Regions from separate parts of the Sinorhizobium sp. NFACC03 genome, predicted to be linked through region 1. Evidence: predicted binding sites of a transcription regulator. Region 1 holds the regulator's gene; the other holds the start of a gene.
The links. The regulator LexA, encoded in region 1, represses DNA repair genes until DNA is damaged. The targets are predictions, from matches to a motif close to TGTTCNNNNTGTGTTCNG.

Region 2: the regulator LexA is predicted to act here: its motif matches at 1,742-1,759, upstream of BLU35_RS31615 (ImuA family protein).

Annotation. Positions count from the first base shown of each region.
Region 1 covers NZ_FMXF01000002.1:300,952-304,373, reverse strand. Annotated here, with positions in the region: gene BLU35_RS06870 (hypothetical protein) at 1-272, opposite strand, end outside; gene BLU35_RS06865 (hypothetical protein) at 604-900, shown strand; gene lexA (transcriptional repressor LexA) at 1,146-1,871, shown strand; gene BLU35_RS06855 (hypothetical protein) at 1,962-2,294, opposite strand; tRNA gene BLU35_RS06850 (tRNA-Cys) at 2,678-2,751, shown strand; gene BLU35_RS06845 (thermonuclease family protein) at 2,828-3,422, opposite strand, start outside.
Region 2 covers NZ_FMXF01000044.1:5,331-8,752, reverse strand. Annotated here, with positions in the region: gene dinB (DNA polymerase IV) at 1-890, opposite strand, end outside; gene BLU35_RS31620 (SOS response-associated peptidase) at 898-1,569, opposite strand; gene BLU35_RS31615 (ImuA family protein) at 1,809-2,570, shown strand; gene BLU35_RS31610 (Y-family DNA polymerase) at 2,485-3,422, shown strand, end outside.

The DNA of each region.
Region 1 (3,422 bases):
CCACGGTCGAGCTGCAAGGCCCGCTGCGGCTCGATCGATTTCCAGTCGGCATTGCCAATCGAAAGAAACGCCAGGTTCGCCGATCCTCTCGGATAGAAGCCGATTCGAAGGATCATTCCGCCGTCGTAGCTCGTCGCCGCATAGCACGAGCCGCCCAAGGACGGATCGGAGCCCACCGTCCAAGCATTGACCTCCTTCCAGATATTCGAACGCCCTTCTTCAGCAGAGGCCGCTCCCGCCGCCACCAACAGACAGAGAACCGCCAACGACAATCTACGCATGCAATCACCCCATTTTTCCCGCAAAGTTATCGTTTTTTTACTACCTGTCGAGACGTGCGACATCTTCACAACACGGATTTGTGCACGCCCGTAGCGAGGCCGCGACTTGGCGCAACCCATGCGATTGCGGCAAGGACGGCGCGCCAGGCTGAGGCGGCTTCGCCGCTGCGTGCCCCTGGCGCAAAACGGCCACAGCCTGCACCCAAAGAGCTGTTGAACACATGACAGTGATCGCCAAGCTTGCTGGACTTCGGAACGAAAGCGCGGTTCACATCGTTAACCGCCCCGTAGTCCCACCCTTGCATCAAAGTGGACGATCACCGTGCTTGCCGCCCTGCTTCTCGCTTCGATAGTCGCATCGCCTAATATGCCTGACGTCAAGCTCAGCGCCGCCACGGTGGACGAACTTCAGACCGATTTCGAGAGCGCCGTGCCATGCCATCAGATCGATGGACGCAAGGTGTGGAAGGGTGCGATCGCGTTCTACATCCAGTCGTTCGTCTATGATGGCGACAGGCCGGTCGCGACCGATGCGGCGGATGCCGTACTTCCAGAAGACAACAGCGCCGAGACGGTGAAGGAATTCGAAGACGCGTGCGCCGCCACGCAGCCGGCCTAGCCTCTTTGCACAAAAACGCTCGCGATTCGTTCGAATCGCCGTGCCGTCGCGTAATGCGCTACGCCGCCGCCCTCCGTTTGGGCACGATCATCGCCCAAGCCGCTCTGCTCCCGTAAAAGTGACCAATCGACACGCACAGACGCGCCAATTGTCTGAGTTCACGGAATTTTAGGCACTTGCGGAACACATATGGAACAGATAGTGTCTGTTCTTGATTTGTTTCACGCCTCTGGGAGCGACGTGCCATGCTGACCCGCAAGCAACAGGAATTGCTTCTCTTCATTCACGAACGCATGAAGGAGTCGGGCGTCCCACCATCTTTCGATGAAATGAAGGATGCGCTCGACCTGGCGTCGAAGTCCGGCATTCACCGCCTGATCACGGCACTCGAAGAACGCGGGTTCATTCGCCGTCTGCCGAACCGGGCTCGCGCGCTCGAGGTCATCAAGCTTCCGGAGGCTTACGCATCCAGCCAGCAGCAGCCCCGCCGCGGCTTCTCGCCCAGCGTGATCGAGGGCAGCCTCGGCAAGCCGCCAGTGGCCGCTCCTGCCGCACCGCCGAAGCCCGCGCCCGTGGCCGACAACACATCGGTTTCCGTGCCGGTCATGGGCCGCATCGCTGCCGGTGTGCCGATCTCGGCCATCCAGAACAACACGCACGACATTACCGTTCCGCTCGACATGATCGGCAACGGCGAACACTACGCTCTCGAAGTCAAGGGCGATTCGATGATCGAAGCCGGCATCTTCGACGGCGACACCGTGATCATCCGCAATGGCAATACGGCCAATCCCGGCGATATCATCGTGGCGCTCGTGGATGATGAGGAAGCGACGCTGAAGCGCTTCCGGCGCAAGGGCGCATCGATCGCGCTCGAAGCCGCGAACCCTGCCTACGAAACAAGGATTTTTGGGCCCGATCGGGTGAAGATCCAGGGCAAGCTCGTCGGGCTGATCCGCCGCTACCACTGATTCCGAGGGAAACCAGGCATCCGACCGAGCCTCGCCACCGCTTGCGGCTGCGAGGCTCTGTTTATTGAAGGCGACCTGAAGGCACGCCTCTTACTCGTGGATGGTGTACTCGCCGAGCTCGCAGAGGTCCTGCATGTCTTCGGTCGTATCGAGGCCGGAGCCTTCTTCGAACTCGAAGCGCATGTCGTACTTGCAGACCTCCCGGCCGTCGGCGATAGTGATCTCCATGTCTTCCCCTGGGTTCAGCACCTGCCGGCCGAAAACATCGTCTTCCCACTCGTTGACGCCCACAGGCGACGTATAGAAGTTCGTCAGCACTGCGCCCGTGTTGTTCTTCAGCTTGAAAACCAGATCCTCTGCCTGCGCCTCAAATGTGGTCGCAGCGATGAGGGCCAAGGCCGTCAGGACAAGTTTCGTCTTCATATATGCCATTGCCTCCGTTTTGATGATGACGGACGCTACCGATGCGGCTGATGTCAGCGGAGTCATCGTTCCCCCTCTACCGATTTCACCGAAGCGATAAGATCCAACGGATAGCTAATGGACGTGGCTTGCGCGGGCGTGTGGCACGCCTGAGCGAACGCTTCCTGGGCGTCGCAACCCGAAGCAAGCAGAGGAAAGCAGTCGTTTCCACCCCTGCTTGAAGTATCGCTACCCGCTCCCCCGAGCGGTCGACATTGCCAAACCTTCTACCTGTGGAAAGCACACAAACCACAAATTCGCATTGTGTTTTTCGGAAAATGCCTCTTGCGGATTTTCTGCAATCATTCTAAATCCGCGCCAACGCTCGGTTATCCGAGCTGTGAGGCCTCGTGGCGGAGTGGTGACGCAGAGGACTGCAAATCCTTGTACCCCGGTTCAATTCCGGGCGAGGCCTCCAAAAAATCTCCACGCTATTAAAGAGTGCTGCGGCAATGCCTTCCGTTGAAGGCATTGGGTTCCTGCAATTTTTGACGTCAGCACCAGGGCGTCGCGTGTCCTGTCCACGGCCGTACCAGCCCCTCGGATACGAGCACGCGCCCGATGGACTGGTCGCCCCGCGTAACCAGCCGCAGCTTTTCGCCGGCCTTGGCATCCTGACGACCGCCCGCCGTTTCCAGCCTGAAGTCACCCGCATTCAACAATTCGCGCAGGCGCTGCTTGGCGTAGAAGCCGCGCGAACGTTCCTTGTCGCAGCTTGCCTGGCGAATACGCGGCGCATCGACATCTGCGACGCGGATCGTTTCGCCGTGGTACAGGAAGGTGGCGCCGTCGATCACGCAGTTGTCGTTGCGAATCCCGCAGAAATAAAACTGATCCGTGCGAACGGATGCCGTCTTCACTTCCTCATTCGGCCGCACCACGGGTGTCGGCGCCTTGGCGCCGACGTCGACGGACGGCACCGGAGCGGCAAGGGCAACTCTTGTCACCGGATTCGGCTTCTGCTTCTCCGCCTGTTGCGCGGGACGCTCGTCCGCTTTCTGCGCGACACGAACGGGCTTCGGCTTCGATTCGTGGCGCGACGTGAACGCGGCCACGTCCGATACCACCGGCCAATGTTTCAGTTCGGCG
Region 2 (3,422 bases), on a different contig from region 1:
GCCCATTTCACCTTCAGCGTCGCGGTCTTGGCGCGAATGCCGCTCGCCTCGCAATAGCGCCAGACCTTTTCGATCAGCGGTTCGAGACCGGCTCGCGCGGTTTCAAAATCATGGACGTCCACGGAGAACGTGTCTTCCGCACCGATGGACTTGCGCACCCGGTCGGCCTTCACTTGGCGTTCGTCGATGCCGCGGGCGATCCAGTAGAAATAGGGGCCAGATTTTCCGAAGTGTTGCTGCAGGAAGGCGATATCGTGAGCCTTCAGGTCGGCGCCCGTTTCGATGCCGAGCTTGTGCATGCGCTCGGCGGTTGCCGGGCCGACGCCATGGAATTTCTTGACGGGCAGTGCCTCGACGAATGCCGGACCATTCTTCGGTGTAATGACGAAGAGGCCATCGGGTTTGCGTTGGTCGGAAGCCATCTTGGCGAGGAACTTGTTGTAGGAAACGCCGGCCGACGCTGTAAGCCCGGTCCTTGCCCTGATCTTTGCGCGGATCTCCTCTGCAATCTCGGTCGCAACCTCCATTCCCTTGAGGTTCTCGGTGACATCCAAGTAGGCCTCGTCGAGCGAGAGCGGTTCGATCAGGGGCGTATATTCCGCGAAGATTGCATGGATCTGCTGTGAAACCGCGCGATAGGCATCAAAGCGCGGCCTCACGAAAATCAGCTCCGGGCATTTCCGCTTGGCCGTGACGGACGGCATGGCCGAATGGACGCCGTATTTGCGCGCCTCGTAGCTTGCGGCTGCCACCACGCCGCGGGCCTCGCCAAAGCCAACGGCGATCGGGAGCCCGCGAAGCTCGGGATTGTCCCGTTGCTCCACCGATGCGTAGAAGGCATCCATATCGACGTGGATGACCTTGCGCAGTTGCCTGAGTGTCTCTGTCACGGCTCGCTCACAGCAATAGTTCCTCGCCCGGCGATGGCGCAGGCGGCTCGACGACAACGAGCATATTGCCGGGAAGCGAACGCTGCAGGTGCTTCACCTCGTCCCAGGATCCGGTGAGCCAAAGGTCGACCTCTTCAGGGGTGGTCAGGATCACCGGCATGGCCTTGAGATGGATCGGAGCGACGATCTCGTTCGGGGATGTGGTGAGGAAGCCGAAGAGCTCGTATTCGCGCTCACCATCGCGCACACGCCTCACACCCTTCCATGGTGTCCAGAAGCCCGCGAAGAACATCAGCGGCCGCTCCTTGTTGCCGGCAAACCAGGAGTTCGGGACTTTTCCGCCGGGAACCTTAGCTGCCGGATCCGGCTCGGCAAAGGAGGTAAAGGGCACGACGCAGCGGCTGGTCGGCCCGAGCCAGCGTCTCCAGTGCGGAGAGGTGACGTTTCGGATGTTGGTGACGCCTGGATCGTAGTTCTTCACGAAAGCCGGCGGCGAGGGCATGCCCCAGGTGACCCGCGTGATCTCGCGTTGACCGTCGTCGCCGACGCGAACAACCGGCGCCTGATAGCCTGGATAAACATCATAGGACGGCTGGTTCCAGCCGGCCTTGTCGCGAAAGGCCTTGGTGAATGCGATCACGGCATCGCGTGTCGTCGTGATGTTGTAGAGATTGCACATCGGCTCCGGTCCTCCGCTTTTCTTATCCGTCTTTCAGACCAGCGCCCGCGCGCCTCTGTCGCCGTTCCCGGCGGCCGACGCATCCGTCTGCGCGAGGCCGCGTCTCCGTGCTGGCCGTCCGGATCGCAATCAACAGGCTCTTTTCTGAACTTCGTTGACTCGCAACTCAAATAGGAACAAATAGAGAACATATCAACAGGAAGCGCTAATGCATAGCCCTGAGGAGAGTTCCTTCCAAAATGTCCCGTCCAGTCGACAATATCGTCGTCTCAGCACTTCGCGAGCGCATCCAGAGCCTCGAGGGCACAAGCGGCCGTGGACGGCAGGTGCTGCCGTTTGGTGTCGTCGAGATCGATCGGCGCTTGCCGGGCGGTGGGCTCACACTCGGTTCGTTGCATGAGGTCGCCGGCGGCGGCAACGGTGCAATCGACGGCGCCGCGGCGGCACTCTTTTCGGCTGGTATCGCCGCCCGCTCGAAGGGCAAGGTGCTCTGGTGCGTGACGCGGCCCGATCTCTTCGCACCGGCGCTGGCCCAGGTGGGGCTGGCGCCGAGTCGCGTCATCTATGTGGAGGCTGGCGACGAAAAGGCGCTTCTCTCCTGCATGGAAGAGGGGCTTCGCCACGGTGGCCTCGGAGCCGTCGTCGGCGAGCTCGCACGTCTTCCGATGACCGCCTCGCGCCGCTTGCAGCTTGCGGCCGAAGGGTCTGGCACAATGGGCATTGCGATCCGCCGCTGGCGGCGCCAGGCCGAGGCCTCGGATTTTGGGCAGCCGACGGCATCGGTCACGCGTTGGCGGGTGTCCGTCTTGCCGTCTGCCCCCTTGCCGGTTCCAGGCGTTGGCCGCGCGCGTTGGCTCGTCGAACTTATCCGCTGCCGCGCCGGCGAAAGTGCAGATTTCGAAGTGGAGGCCCCAGATGCCAAGGGTCGTATCGCTCTTCCTTCCGAGCTGGTCCACGGATCGCCTGAGACGCAAGCTCGGCGACGCAGCGCCACCGGCTGAGACGCCTCTCGTCCTCGTCGGTCGCGAAAAACGCCGGCGCGTGGTGCTCTCGGCGAATGCTGCGGCGATAGCCGCTAACCTGAGGCCCGGCATGGCTGCCACGAAGGCCCAGGCGCTCGTCACAAATCTTGTCGTCATGGACGCCGATCCGGCGGCTGATGCAGAAGCGCTCGAACGCCTGGCGCTCTGGGCGCTGCAGCGCTACGCACCGATCGTTGCCGCGGATCCGCCTGATGGCTTGGTGATCGATACGACCGGTGCCGATCATCTGCATGGCGGCGAAGACCTGATGCTGTCGGGCATGGTCAACCGGTTCTTCGGATCCGGCATCGAAGCGCGGGCTGCAGTTGCAGACACCTGGGGGGCGGCCCATGCCGGCGCCCGGTTTGTCGCTTGTCCGACGCTTGTCGTCGCGCCGAGGGCGCAGGAGGACATCATCCGCAACCTGCCAATCTCAGCGCTGCGCCTCGACCCCGCGATCGTCAATGGCCTTCGCGTGCTGGGCTTCAACACGCTGGGCGAGGTGGCCGGCGTCCCGCGGGCGCCGCTTGCCCTTAGATTTGGACCCGAGCTTGGCCGTCGTCTCGACCAGGCCTTGGGGAAGATTGCAGAGCCCATCGACCCTGTGCGCACGCCCGATCTCATCGAGGTTCGCCGCTCCTTTGGTGAACCGATTGCGGCTGCCGAGACCATCGCCCGCTATGTCGCCAAGTTGGTACTCATGCTCTGTCGGATACTGGAGGAAAAGGGGCTCGGCGCGCGGCGCGTCGATCTTCTCTTCCACCGTGTCGACAACACCTATCAGGCGATCCGCGCAGGCACCGCGACCCCTGTTCGCGACACCAAGCGCCT